4 regions of the Rhodopseudomonas sp. WA056 genome follow, and region 4 is predicted to be linked to each of the others. Evidence: riboswitches for the same ligand, from Rfam matches in the RefSeq annotation. Region 4 holds a riboswitch; each other region holds the start of a gene.
The links. Region 4 has a riboswitch for cobalamin ahead of DU475_RS08315 (ABC transporter substrate-binding protein). Riboswitches for the same ligand answer to the same signal wherever they lie in the genome.
Positions count from the first base shown of each region.

Region 1: it holds a riboswitch for cobalamin, as region 4 does, so the genes downstream of both, DU475_RS13025 (cysteine-rich small domain-containing protein) here and DU475_RS08315 (ABC transporter substrate-binding protein) in region 4, are expected to answer to the same signal.
Region 2: it holds a riboswitch for cobalamin, as region 4 does, so the genes downstream of both, metE (5-methyltetrahydropteroyltriglutamate--homocysteine S-methyltransferase) here and DU475_RS08315 (ABC transporter substrate-binding protein) in region 4, are expected to answer to the same signal.
Region 3: it holds a riboswitch for cobalamin, as region 4 does, so the genes downstream of both, DU475_RS12535 (TonB-dependent receptor) here and DU475_RS08315 (ABC transporter substrate-binding protein) in region 4, are expected to answer to the same signal.

Region 1 covers NZ_QPFS01000057.1:20,966-24,203, reverse strand. Annotated here, with positions in the region: gene DU475_RS13035 (MarR family winged helix-turn-helix transcriptional regulator) at 1-240, shown strand, start outside; gene DU475_RS13030 (acyl-CoA dehydrogenase family protein) at 405-1,550, shown strand; gene DU475_RS13025 (cysteine-rich small domain-containing protein) at 1,616-1,951, opposite strand; cobalamin riboswitch at 2,143-2,342, opposite strand; gene DU475_RS13020 (histidine phosphatase family protein) at 2,396-2,965, opposite strand; gene DU475_RS13015 (Crp/Fnr family transcriptional regulator) at 3,141-3,238, shown strand, end outside.
Region 2 covers NZ_QPFS01000024.1:5,017-8,254, forward strand. Annotated here, with positions in the region: gene prpC (bifunctional 2-methylcitrate synthase/citrate synthase) at 1-521, shown strand, start outside; gene prpB (methylisocitrate lyase) at 532-1,449, shown strand; cobalamin riboswitch at 1,628-1,822, shown strand; gene metE (5-methyltetrahydropteroyltriglutamate--homocysteine S-methyltransferase) at 1,928-3,238, shown strand, end outside.
Region 3 covers NZ_QPFS01000053.1:26,351-29,588, reverse strand. Annotated here, with positions in the region: gene DU475_RS12535 (TonB-dependent receptor) at 1-1,555, opposite strand, end outside; cobalamin riboswitch at 1,664-1,868, opposite strand; gene DU475_RS12530 (DUF938 domain-containing protein) at 2,001-2,717, shown strand; gene DU475_RS12525 (MFS transporter) at 2,793-3,238, shown strand, end outside.
Region 4 covers NZ_QPFS01000029.1:2,420-5,657, reverse strand. Annotated here, with positions in the region: gene DU475_RS08325 (hypothetical protein) at 1-835, shown strand, start outside; gene DU475_RS08320 (hemerythrin domain-containing protein) at 852-1,361, shown strand; cobalamin riboswitch at 1,486-1,688, shown strand; gene DU475_RS08315 (ABC transporter substrate-binding protein) at 1,721-2,674, shown strand; gene cobA (uroporphyrinogen-III C-methyltransferase) at 2,713-3,238, opposite strand, start outside.

The DNA.
Region 1 (3,238 bases), on a different contig from region 4:
CATCCGACCCTGACCAAGATGATCGACCGGATGGTGTCGGATTCGCTGGTGTACCGCGTCCAGGATCCGGAGGACCGCCGCAAGGTGCTGATGCACATCTCCGATCGCGGCAAGGCGCTGACCCAGCGGCTCAATGCACTTGCGCTGAGCCAGGAGGCGCATATCGCCGAAAACTACGGCGACAAGGCCACTGCGGAACTGAAGCGTCTGCTGGAAAGCCTGATCGACAGCGCGACCTGAGCGCTCCTCCCGCATCGCGCGTGCTGCGGCTGCGAACGCCGCATCCCTTCGCAGCGACACGCCGCAAGATGCGGCGATCGCAACATCTATCCTGTACCGCCGAACTGGCCTAGATCAGCGGGCGATGCGCCGTGCCAAGCGGCCGCCCATTCGAGTGAGGAAACATGCAATACCGATCGCCCTGGATGACCGAAGAGCTGGACACGTTCCGCGACCAGTTTCGTAAATTCCTCGCCAAGGATCTCGCTCCGCACGGCGACAAGTGGCGCAAGCAGAAAATGGTCGATCGCTCGGCCTGGTTGAAGCTCGGCGAGATGGGCGCACTGCTGCCCAGCGTTCCGGAAGAATACGGCGGGCTCGGCGCCAGCTTCGCTTATGACGCTGCGGTCTATGAGGACATGGAGACGATCGTCCCCGACGCGCTGAGCGGCGTCACCGTGTCGAGCGGGATCGTCGCGCACTACATCCTCAACTACGGGTCGGAAGAGCAGAAGCGGCGCTGGCTGCCCGGCATGGCGCGCGGCGAGCTGATCGGCGCGATCGCCATGACCGAACCCGGCACCGGCTCCGACCTGCAGAGCGTGCGAACCACCGCCAAGCTCGACGGCGACGACTACGTCATCAACGGCCAGAAGACCTTCATCACCAACGGCCAGAACTGCGACCTGATCATCGTCGTCGCCCGCACCGGCGGCGCCGGCGCCAAGGGGCTGTCGCTGATCGTGCTGGAGACCAAGGACAACCCCGGCTTCAAGCGCGGCCGCAACCTCGACAAGATCGGCCTGCACGCCTCCGACACCTCCGAGCTGTTCTTCGAGAACGCCCGGACGCCGAAGGAGAATCTGCTCGGCGGCGAAGAAGGTAAGGGCTTCGTGCAACTGATGCAGCAACTGCCGCAGGAGCGGCTGATCATCGCGATCGGCGCGGTGGCGGCGATGGAGCGCGCCGTAGCGCTGACCTCGGAGTACACCAAGGACCGCAAGGCGTTCGGTCAGCCGGTCATCGAATTCCAGAACACCGCCTTCACGCTCGCCGAACGCAAGACCGAGGCGTTCATCGCTCGGGTGTTCGTCGATTTCTGTCTGGTGCAGCTCATCGCCGGCAATCTCGACGCCGTCACCGCCTCGATGGCGAAATGGTGGACGACGCAGAAGCAGGTCGAGACCGTCGACGAATGCCTGCAACTGCACGGCGGCTACGGCTACATGCAGGAATATCCGATCGGCCGGATGTTCATCGACTCCCGCATCCAGAAGATCTACGGCGGCACCAACGAGGTGATGAAGCTGCTGATCGCGCGCTCGCTGTAACGCGGCTTGCCAGCGCCTCCGATGCTGTTCCGCTCACGGAGTAACGGCGGCGCTGGTGGCGGCGTTCATTCGCCGCTGTCCGAGACCTCGCGCTTGAGCCGGCGAGCATCCTGCGGCTGGCCGTCCCAAGGCACCGGCCGCTCCAGCCAGCGCTGGATGAAATTCCACGACCGGCGATAGCCGTTGTGCGGCAGGGTGCAGTCCGAGCAATCCTTGCGCGTCAGCCCGTTGCGATCGACGAACGTCTTGTACGGCCCGGGGCACTGATACGCGCTGAGCGGGCAATAGCAGAACAGGCAGTTGAACTCCCGTTCGACGCCGGGATGACACGGCAGGAACGGGCAGGCCTCGTTGGTGAAGCCCTTGAAGGCCTCGTTGGTGGTGGTGTCTTTCGGCTCCATGACCGCTTCCTCGCGCCGCAGCAGGAGACCGCCGGCTGGTCGCGGCGGCGCTGGGCTGGTTCTGATCGGACGGGTGGTGAGCGCAACGCGGCCCAAGGCGTCGAGTGACGCTGCTATCGCCGCTGCGCGCGGCCTGCCTGCTAGGAGAAACCGGTCATCACTGCTCCGCTCTCGACCCGCCGTCGATCGGTTGAATGCTTCCGTCTTCGGCCGGTCTCCTGGCTCACGGATGTCGCCTGGATCGCCTTCCCGACGCCGATGACGTCAGTGGCCGCTTGATCCGGACAGATCCGCTTACAGTTGCGGGGGCAGCTACGGATTTGGTGATGGACACCGCACCGTATTCCCAGTTTCACCTCGCAGGCGAGGCACCGAAGACATCGAAACCAGAGCACGCGACACAAGCGCGCGCAAGCGAAAAGGCTCGGGCCGTGCACGTCCTGCCTAACCGGCAGGGCGATTGACGTAGTCGATCCGCCAGCCGGAGCCCAGCCGGTCGATCCGCGTCAGCGACAGCGGATCGATCACGAAACTCAGCGCTGCGGTCGGCGAGCTATCCAGCGCAATCGCCAACACGGCCCGGATCGTGCCGGAATGGACCACTAGGACGGTGTCACCAGACAACCGTTCAAGCCCCTGCCGAACCCGCGTGATCTGATCCACGAAGCTCTCGCCCCCCGGCGGAGCCAGCCGAGCGGCATCCTGCCAGAACGCGTCATAGGCAGAGCCGAGTTCACGCGACAGATCGTCGTGGCGGCGCCCGGTCCATGTGCCGAAATCCTGCTCGCGAAAGTCCGGATCGAGCTGGGCCTCGATGCCGAGCGCCGCTGCGGTGTCGCGCGTGCGCCGGCTCGGACTGGCGACCGCGGCGGCGTCGCGCGGCAGCCTTTCGCGCAGCGCGCCGAGTGCCGCGGTGTCGCGGAGGTCGACCGGTGCGTCCGGAGCGTGGATCACGCCCTTGGGCCCGTCCACCGGCGCATGCCGCACCAGCCAGAGCCGGCAGAGATCGCTCATCGGATTCTCCTCGCAAAACACGTCGGCCGGACAGAGCACGCCGGACGCGCGGCGCGCAAGCGGGGACCGACACGTGCCGGCCGGCACCAAGATTGCAACCTCTTCCGCCTCGCGGAGTTGAAGCCCCCAAGTTCGAACACACCCTATCAGATGATCTAAATCGGAAAGGCGAGCCATGAAGGATGTCCATCGCGTCCTCATCGACAAACTACGCGAGCACTCCCGTCTGTCGGCCGACGACGTGAATGCAATTCGCAACCTGACCTTCGCCTT
Region 2 (3,238 bases), on a different contig from region 4:
GCGCGATCGGAGCGCTGCGTGGTCCCAAGCACGGCGGCGCCAACGAAGCGGCGTTCGAAATCCAGAAGCGATACGCGACTCCCGAGGAGGCGGAGGCCGACATCCGCCGTCGAGTGGCTGCGAAGGAGGTGGTGATCGGGTTCGGCCACCCGGTCTACACCATCGCCGACCCGCGCAACCGCGTGATCAAGGAAGTCGCGCGGCGGCTTTCGGTCGAGGCCGGATCGGTGAAGATGTTCGAGATCGCCGACCGGATCGAGGCGGTGATGCACGAATCCAAGAAGATGTTTGCCAATCTCGACTGGTTCAGCGCCGTCTCCTATCACGCGATGGGCGTGCCGACCTCGCTGTTCACGCCGTTGTTCGTGATCTCACGGACGGCGGGATGGAGCGCCCACATCATCGAGCAGCGGCAGGACAACAAGATCATCCGCCCGACCGCGAACTACGTCGGACCGGAGAATCGTCTGTTCGTGCCGATCGAACAACGCGGCCACGCGCCGTCTTCTTGTCATGCCTGAAAGTGAAACCATGCCGTATCTCGTTGCTGCCGATCTCCCCACCGACCCCGCAGGCGTGCGGTTCCGCTCGCTGATCGAGCGCGGCGGCATCGTCCGGATGCCGGGCGCGCACAATGGCATGGCCGCACTGCAGGCGCGTGCCGCCGGCTTCGAGGCGTTGTATCTGTCGGGCGCCGCGATGACCGCGTCGATGGGGATTCCCGACCTCGGGATGATCACGGTCGACGAGGTGGCGTTCTTCATCCGGCAGATCGCGCGGGCAGGCGGCCTTCCCACCCTGGTCGATGGCGACACCGGGTACGGCGAGGCCCTCAACGTCATGCACATGGTCCGCACCTTCGAGGATGCCGGCGCGGGGGCGGTTCATATCGAGGATCAGCTCCTGCCGAAGAAGTGCGGCCATCTCAACGACAAGAAGCTCGCCGACGCGAACGACATGGCCGCCAAGGTCGCCGCCGCGGCGAAGGCGCGACGACATCTCTATCTGATCGCACGGACTGACGCGGCGGCGAGCGAAGGCATCGACGGCGCGGTGGCGCGCGCCAGGCTGTACATCGAGGCCGGAGCCGACGCGATCTTTCCCGAGGCGCTGACCACGGCCGAGATGTTCCGCGAATTCGCTGCTCGGATGCCGGGCGTGCCGCTGCTCGCCAACATGACCGAATTCGGCCGGACTCCGTTCTTCACCGCCGACGAGTTTCAGCAGATGGGCTACCGGATGGTGATCTGGCCGGTGTCGTCGCTGCGCGTCGCCAACAAGGCGCAACAGAAGCTCTATGCGACGTTGCGGCGGGACGGCAGCACGCAAGCGATGCTCGGCGAGATGCAGACCCGCGCCGAGCTGTACGACACGCTCGGGCTCGACCGCTTCGAGGCGCTGGATGCGTCGATCGTTCGATCGATCGCGCCGGCGTCGGCCGGATCATAGGCGAGAGACGGAATCGGCGGGTAGCAAGCCGATGTCGCGTCCCGAGCGGCGGAAGCTGATAGCTCCGGTTCGGTAGGACAGAGTCTTTCTGCCTGTTGCTGCGCGTCTTGCGCGGGGGAAACTAATTAGTTGAGATGATCGAAGCGTGGATCGCTTGACAGCCTTGGATCATCCTCGCCATAGTGATCGCCGTCGAGGTTCTTCGGATCGTATCGTCCGGAGCTAAGAGGGAAGCCGGTGCAAGGCCGGCGCTGCCCCCGCAACTGTCAGCGGCGAGCCGACGTTCAGCAAAGCCACTGGGAGCGATCCCGGGAAGGTCGAACGAAGGCGATGACCCGCGAGCCAGGAGACCTGCCTCGTCGAACGAAACGTCCACGGGCGGGGTGCCCCGGTGGTGCGCTTGTGGCCCCGCCGTGCTTGCGGTTCGGGGAATCATGCCGCGTCGCTAGGCCTTGCCCCCAACTTTTGGGGTTGAGCCATGTCTTCTCTCACAACTACTACGTCTCTTGCCGTCGCCACACTCGGCACACCGCGGATCGGGCCGCGGCGCGAGCTGAAATCCGCACTCGAAAGTTTCTGGGCCGGCAAGTCGACGGAAGCCGACCTGCTGCGAGTTGCGGCCGCGTTGCGCGCGGCGAACTGGGCGCGGCAAAAAGCGCGCGGCGTCAGCGTGATTCCGTCGAACGACTTCTCGCTCTACGATCAGGTCCTCGACACCAGCGTGATGGTCGGCGCGATTCCCGAGATCTATGGGTGGAGAGGGGGGCCGGTCTCACTTGCTACCTATTTCGCCATGGCGCGCGGCACCCAGGCCGAAATCGCAGGGCATGGTTGCGCCAATGGTCATCACCACGGCGATTCTGCACCGCAGGGCGTCCCGGCGCAGGAGATGACCAAGTGGTTCGACACCAACTACCACTACATGGTGCCTGAATTTTCCGCCGGGCAGAGCTTCCAGCTCGTATCGCTCAAGCCGCTCGAGGAATATCGCGAGGCCAAGGCGCTCGGCTACGACACCCGTCCGGTGCTGCTCGGGCCGGTCACCTATCTGAAGCTCGGCAAGTGCGCGGATGCCGACTTCGACGTCCTGTCGCTGCTGTCGAAGCTGGTGCCGGTCTACATCGAGATCCTCGGCCGGCTCGCGGCGGAGGGGGCGAAGTGGGTTCAGCTCGACGAGCCGGCGCTGGTGCTCGATCTCGACGATCGCGAGCGCCTGGCGTTTCGCGATGCCTACGGCCAGATCGCGCGCGAGCTGCCGCATCTCGATATCATGCTGACGACCTATTTCGGCGGGCTCGGCGACAATCTCGAGACCGCGCTGGCGCTACCGATCGCGGGTCTGCATCTCGACCTGGTGCGGGCGCCGAAGCAGATCAACGCTGTGATCGCGAAGGGTCCGAAGGATCTGGTGCTGTCGCTCGGCATTATCGACGGGCGCAATGTCTGGCGCGCTGATTTGCCCGATCTGCTCGATCGCCTCGAACCGATCGTGCAGCAGCGTGGGCTCGACCGCGTGCAACTGGCGCCGTCGTGTTCGCTGCTGCATGTGCCGGTCGATCTCGAACTCGAAGCCGGCCTCGATCCGGACCTGAAGAGCTGGCTGTCGTTCTCGCTGCAGAAGATGGGCGAGCTGTCGACACTGGGCAGGGCCTTGAGCGGCGACCGGGCCGCGGTGCACGACCAGTTGTCCGCCTCGGCCAAGGCGGCCGCGACGCGGCGCAAGTCGCCCAAAGTGCACGACGTCGCGGTGATCGGCCGCGCCGCGGCGGTGACCGACGCGATGATCCAT
Region 3 (3,238 bases), on a different contig from region 4:
TGCGGAAGCCGCCTTCGACATCCACCGAGGTCTGGGTCTTGAGCGCGAAGGTGCCTGGGATCGGATTGAAGAACGCGTCGTAGGACGGTCCGGAGGCGACACGTTCGTCGACATTCGGGGTGCGGAACGCACGAGCGGCGCGGGCGAACACGCTGAACACATCGTTGAAGCGATGCTCGAGGCCGACGTGCAGGGCATGCTGGGTCTCGGTGCTGTTCAGCGGCAGCGCCTGCGCTTCGCCGAAATAACCGGGCGCCAGCGGATTGAGTCGGTCGCTAGCCTCGACTTTCACGCTCTGCACCCGGCCGCCATAGGAGAAGTCGGTGGTCGGCAGGACGGCGATGGTCTGCTGCCAATAGCCGGCCAGGGTCTTCTGAGACAGGTTGTAGACGTGAACCGGCGGCGTGCCGCGATACTGGCCGCGGTCGGAATCATAGGTCGCGTCGTAATAGTCGAGGCCGGTGAGGATCTTCGACGGCAGGCCGAAGAACGCGTTCTTGATGCTCAGCCGCGGCGTGATCGACCAGGTCCGTAGATGTGCGTCGAATGCGCTGGCGCGGGAACTCAACAGCGGCAAGCTGCCGAAATAGCCGGCCTGCTGACGCTTGTCGCGAACGCCGCCGTCGACGATCAGTTCGGCACCGTCCCACAGTGATTTGGTGAAGCCGGCGGTGATGTTGGCGCCCTGCTTGTCCGCATAGTCGAACGGCGTGTTGGTGCCGCGGCGGTCGGTCTGGAGCTGGTTGACGCCGATCGACGGATCGACGGTGCGGGAGCCGGGCAGGCCGAGATGCTGGTCGTCGCCGGAGATATTGAGGAAGGCGCTGAGATCGGCGGTGGTGTAGCGCAGTTCGCCGAGCGCGTTGTTCTGTTCCAGCGCGTTGTTGGCGCGGTAACCGTCGGTACGGACGTGATTGGCGAAGGCCGACGTTGACCATGGGCCAGAATTGAAAGCCGCCGACACCGCAGCGAGGCGCTGGTTGAATGAACCGACGCCGCCTTCGGCGCGGAACGTTGCGGGTGGGCCGCCGGCACCGGTCTTGGTGACGATGTTGATGACGCCGCCGACAGCATTGTCGCCGTACAGCACCGCACCGCTGCCGCCGCGAGTGATCTCGATACGCTCGATCGATTGCAGCGGGAGGCTCGACAAGTCGATGCCCTGCAGATCGAGGTCGTTGAGACGGCGGCCGTTGATCAGGAACAACGTGTTTGAGGTTGCGGTGGCGCCGAAGCCTCGCAGATCGACCGAGGAGCCGGTGCCGTTGACGCCACCGTACAGCGACGTGCTCTGCACACCGGGCGTCTGCGCGATGATGTCCTGCACGGTTTGGGCCGGTGAACGAGCGATGTCTTCGGCGGTGATCACTGTGCTCGACGTTCCGACGATGGCGTTGGAGGTGCGGGTCGCGGTGGCGCTGACGACGATCTCCGGCAGCACGTCCTGCGCGGTGGCAGGCGTGATGAGCGAAAGTGAAGGCACCAGAATCGTGGAGGCGAGAAGCGCGCGCGAAAGGGCGGAGCAGGGCCGCGGCGCGGCGGGACGGGAATGCATGGGATCAACCTCGGCTGACGTCTGTGGCACGTCACAGCGAACGAGGTCTCACCGGCTTGTTCGGAAGCGGTGAAGACAATGCCTGCAATTCCCGGCCGGCAACTTCGCGTGTGACCACGAATGACGGCAGGTCTCCTGGCTCGCGGTTGATCTTCCGTCGCCTTCCCAGGACCGAGGTTCCCAGTGGCATCCGACGAAAGACGATCCGCTTACAGTTGCGGGAACAGCTACGGCCTAGAACGCGAAAGTGTCTGCGTCCGCACCGTATTCCCTTTTCATCCCCTTTCGGGAAACCGTCGCCTCCATCTAGGAGTCCCGGGATTCGCGAGTCAATTCGCCGATGGCGGCGAACAGGCCCAATCGTGGTCGGATTGTGACCGGCTGTGACTTGCGTGTAACAGCCGGGTCTGTACACCTCGCACGATAGCGGATGCGGCAGGTGGCGATGGCGGAGTTCGTGGTGGAGTTCGGCAAGGATGGACGGCGCGTCGAGCCCGACGGCCGGCTCGATGCCGCTGCGTTTCATCGTAATGACGCGCCGATCCGCGCCGTGCTGGCCCGGCTGCTCGCCGGCCGGCAGGGCGACGTGCTCGAAGCCGGCAGCGGCACCGGCCAGCATATTGCCGCACTGGCGCGCGAGCATCCGTCGATCGTGTGGTGGCCGAGCGATCTCAACGACCGGCATCTGGAGAGTATTGCCGCGTGGCGTGCCGATGCGGCGCTGGCCAATCTGCGGCCGCCGCAGCGGATCGATCTGGCCGATCCCGCCTGGTCGGTCGCGCCGGTGGAGGGAACCGCACCCGGGCCGCTGCTGGCGCTGTTTTGCGCCAACGTCGTGCACATCGCGCCGTGGCGCGTCGCCGAAGGGCTGCTGGCCGGCGCCGGCAGGCTGCTGCGCCACGACGGGATGCTGGTGCTGTACGGGCCGTTCAAGCAGGACGGCAGGCACACCGCGCTCAGCAATGCGGTGTTCGACACCAGCCTGCGCGACGCCAATCCGGAATGGGGCGTGCGCGACGTGGCGGATCTGGAACGCCTGGCTGCCGGCGCCGGTCTGACGCTGAGCGAGATCGTCGAGATGCCGGCCAACAACCTGATCCTGGTGTTTGTACGGGCAAAACCGGCGGGGGCCGATGCGGCCGGCGGTGCTGCGGCGGGTTGATCGCGCCCGGCCCGGCCCTATGATGCGCGCGCAATCGCCGGCCGGTGTCGGCCGGCGCGAGGAGAATCCCCGCCGATGGTCGATGCGACGGCCAACGACATCGTCGAAGACGATGCCCGTGCCCGTTCCAATGTGGTGCGGCTGGTCGCGGCGCAGGCGCTGACCGGCGCCAACGCCGCGGTGATCTTCGCCACCGGCTCGATCATCGGCGCCCAGCTCGCGCCGCAGATGTCGCTCGCCACCGTGCCGCTGTCGATGTACGTGCTCGGCCTCGCCGCCGGCACGCTGCCGACCGGTTGGATCGCGCGGGTCTACGGCCGGCGCGTCGCCTTCATGATCGGCACCGGCTGCGGCGCGCTCACCGGCGTGCTCGGCGCCGTCGCCATCCTGTACGGCTCGTTCCTGCTGTTCTGCGTCGCGACGTTCATCGGCGGGCTCTACGCCGCGGTGTCGCAGTCCTACCGGTTTGCCGCCGCCGACGGCGCCAGCGCGGCCTATCGGCCTAAGGCGGTGTCGTGGGT
Region 4 (3,238 bases):
GGTGGTACGCGCCTATGGCTGGGCGGCACTCGCCTCGCTGATCGCGCTCGTGGCGCTGGGCCTCGCACTGTCGCTTGACCATCGCTTCGGGGTTTTCGTTGATCACGCCGCGGCGGCGCGCGCCCATATGATCCTCGGTGGATTCGGTTTCATGGGAATGCTGGCGCTCGGTTTCAGCCACGTGCTGATCCCGATGTTCGCGCTGTCGAACGCGCCGGATCAGCGGACGGCATGGTTCGGCTTCGGCGCCGCCACCGCCACCGTGGCGCTCGGCACGATCGGTGCGCTTGACGATGTCGTCGCACTGCAGATTGCGGCCTGCGTGGTCGGCGCGGTCGCGGTCGGCCTGCATCTCGGGTTGATGCGCGTCGCGCTGGCGAGCGGCATGCGCAAGCGCCTCGGCCTGTCGTTTGTGCTGATCCGTTTCTCCTGGGTCATGCTGGCGCTGACGCCGCTTGCAGCGCTTGCTGCGCTACAGGGCTGGGCCGGCCTCGGCGGGCCGACGCTGTTCGGGCTGGTGGCGCTCGGCGGCTGGCTGATGACGTTCCTGCTCGGCGTGCTGCAGCGGATCGTGCCGTTTCTGGCCTCGATGCATGTCAGCCGCGCCAGCGGCGGACCGCCGCTGCTGACAGACCTCGGCGTCGCTGCCCCGCTCAAGGCGCATGCGGTCTGCCATCTGATCGCGATCGCCGTGCTGGCGTTGGCGATCGTGCTCGACATTCCGCAGCTCGCTGCCGGTGCTGCGGTGGTTGGCGCCGCCGGGGCGCTCGCCTTCGCCGCCTACATCGCCAGCATTCTGCCGTCGCTCACTTCGGGCCGCACCCGCAACTGTTAGTTTCAAGGAGCCTGCCATGTTTGCCAACCGCATCAGCCAGACCCTGCACGACGAGCATCGCGCCACCATCGCGCTGATGGAGCGGCTCGAGGCGGCGATCTCGCGTCGTCAGCCGATCAGCGTGGCCGATCCCGCCGGCGCGCGGCTGCTCGCCGATCTCTCTGCGGCGATCGAAGCAGATACGTTGCGGCATTTCGACTTCGAAGAGACGCAGTTGTTCACGATGTTCGATTCGGTCGGCGATCAACTGATAGGCGACCATCTCACCGAGGAGCACAATTTCATGCGGCCGCTCGGCGAAAAGCTGATTGCGCAGGCCCGGCGTGCGCAGGCAAACGGCTTCGACGCCGATAGCTGGCGCGAGTTCAGCCGCGCCGGCGCCGAGCTGGTGCAACGCATGGTCGTGCACGTCCAGAAGGAAGAGATGGCACTGCTGCCACTGCTCGATCAGACCATGGACGATGCCACGGAGGCACGCCTGTACGACGCCTATGTCAGGGCGTCCCAGGGCGCGGAAGCGTCATGAACAGGGGGCAGGCTGCGACCCTCGCTTTGCTGTCGGGCGGCCAGACGGTGCCACCGGCAGTGGCCCGCCCCGGCGGGCGACCATTCGGCGGATCGTCTGCCTTGTGCGGCCCGGGGCGGCGTGCTTAACCGAAACCAGTACCGGTGCCCCTCGCACGAGGGGTGAAACGGGAATGCGGTGCGGGGTGTCGTTGCCCCAATGCCGTGGCTGCCCTCGCAACTGTGGGCGGATCGGAGCGTCCTCGAATGCCACTGGCCGGCTTGGCCGGGAAGGCGGACGCGCCGGATATCCGCGAGCCAGGAGACCGGCCGGTACAGGTGTGCAACTCGTTCGGCGATGGGCCGGCGGAGGATGTCGTCTTGACCAGAACAACTGCGCGGCATCGCGGCGCTTGTGCGCCCGTCGTTTCGGGCGAGCAACGGTTGACCCCTTGGCTACGCCATCTGGCGCTGCCGGTCATCGGACTGATCAGCCTCGGTGTGATCGGCCTGCTGTCATCGCCGGTGTTCGCCGCACCGAAGCGGATCGCCTCGATCAATATGTGCACCGATCAGTTGCTAATCGCCTTGGCCGATCCGGAGCAGATCATGGGCCTTGGGCCCTATGCGCGTGACCCGCGGCTGTCCTGGCTCGCGAACGAGGCAAAGCGGTTTCCGTCGCTGTCCGGCGAGGCGGAGGATCTGTTGATGCTGGCGCCCGACGTGGTGCTGGCCGGCCGCTACGGCAAGCGCGCCACCCGCGAGCTGCTGCGCGCGCAGCACATCCCGCTCGAGGAGTTTGACGTGCCGCGGACGATCGACGAGGTCAAGGCGCAGATCGTTCGGGCCGGCGAGCTCGTCGGCCATCCGCAGCGAGCGGACGCGATGATCGCTGCGATCGACCGGGCAACCGAGCGCGCGCGGCAAACGGCGTCACGCTGGCAGGGCCGGGTGCTGGCGCTGTCGCGGCGCGGCTGGGTGACCGGCGGCGACAGTCTGCTCAGCTCGTTGCTGCACACGGTGGGGCTGTCGAATGCCGCCTCGGATCTTGGCCTCAGCTATGGCGGCTTCGCGTCGCTTGAAGCCATCGTCGCTGCGCGGCCGGATCTGTTGCTGGTGTCGGAGCAGCAGCCGCAGGCTGAGGATCAGGGCAAGGCTTTGCTGCTGCATCCGGCGATTCAGCAGGCCTATCCGCAAACCCGGCGGATCGTTGTCCCCGATCAGCTCACGGTCTGCGGCGGTCCGATGCTGCCGGCCGCGCTCGATCGGCTGTCGGATGCGATCGAGCAGATCAGCCGGAGGCACGGCGTTGCTTCGGCCGCGGCACACGATTGAACGAAGCTTGGTGACAGCTCGGTCCGGCGCGCCGGTTCTCAGCCTTCTTCCAGCGCGGCGCCGTACAGGATCATGCAGGGGCCGGCCGGCCGGTCGGCGGTGAGGCGAGCGGCAATCTCGCTGACGGTGCCGCGCTCGACATTTGTGGTGCCAGAGCCGAGGCTCTCGACCATCACGGCAGGTGTCGTAGCGCTCAGGCCGCGGGCGATCAGTTGCGCCGCGAGGGCCGGGAAGGTGGCCTTGCCCATATAGACGCAGGTTGTGGCCGTCGCGTCCGCCAGGGCCGCGAGGTCGAGATCGCGCGGCAGGCGGCCGTCGACATCGTGGCCGGTGACGAATTGCACCCGGCGCGCGACGCCGCGCTTGGTCAGCGACGCGCCGATCGCGGCGGCGGCAGCGGTTGCGGTGGTGATGCCAGGCACGATCTCGACCGCGATGCCGGCCTCGCGCGCGGCGCGGAGCTCTTCGTCGGCGCGCGCGAACAGCGTCGGATCGCCGGCCTTCAGCCGCACCACATGCTTGCCACGCAGCGCGTAGCTGATCGCGAGCCGGCTGACTTCATCC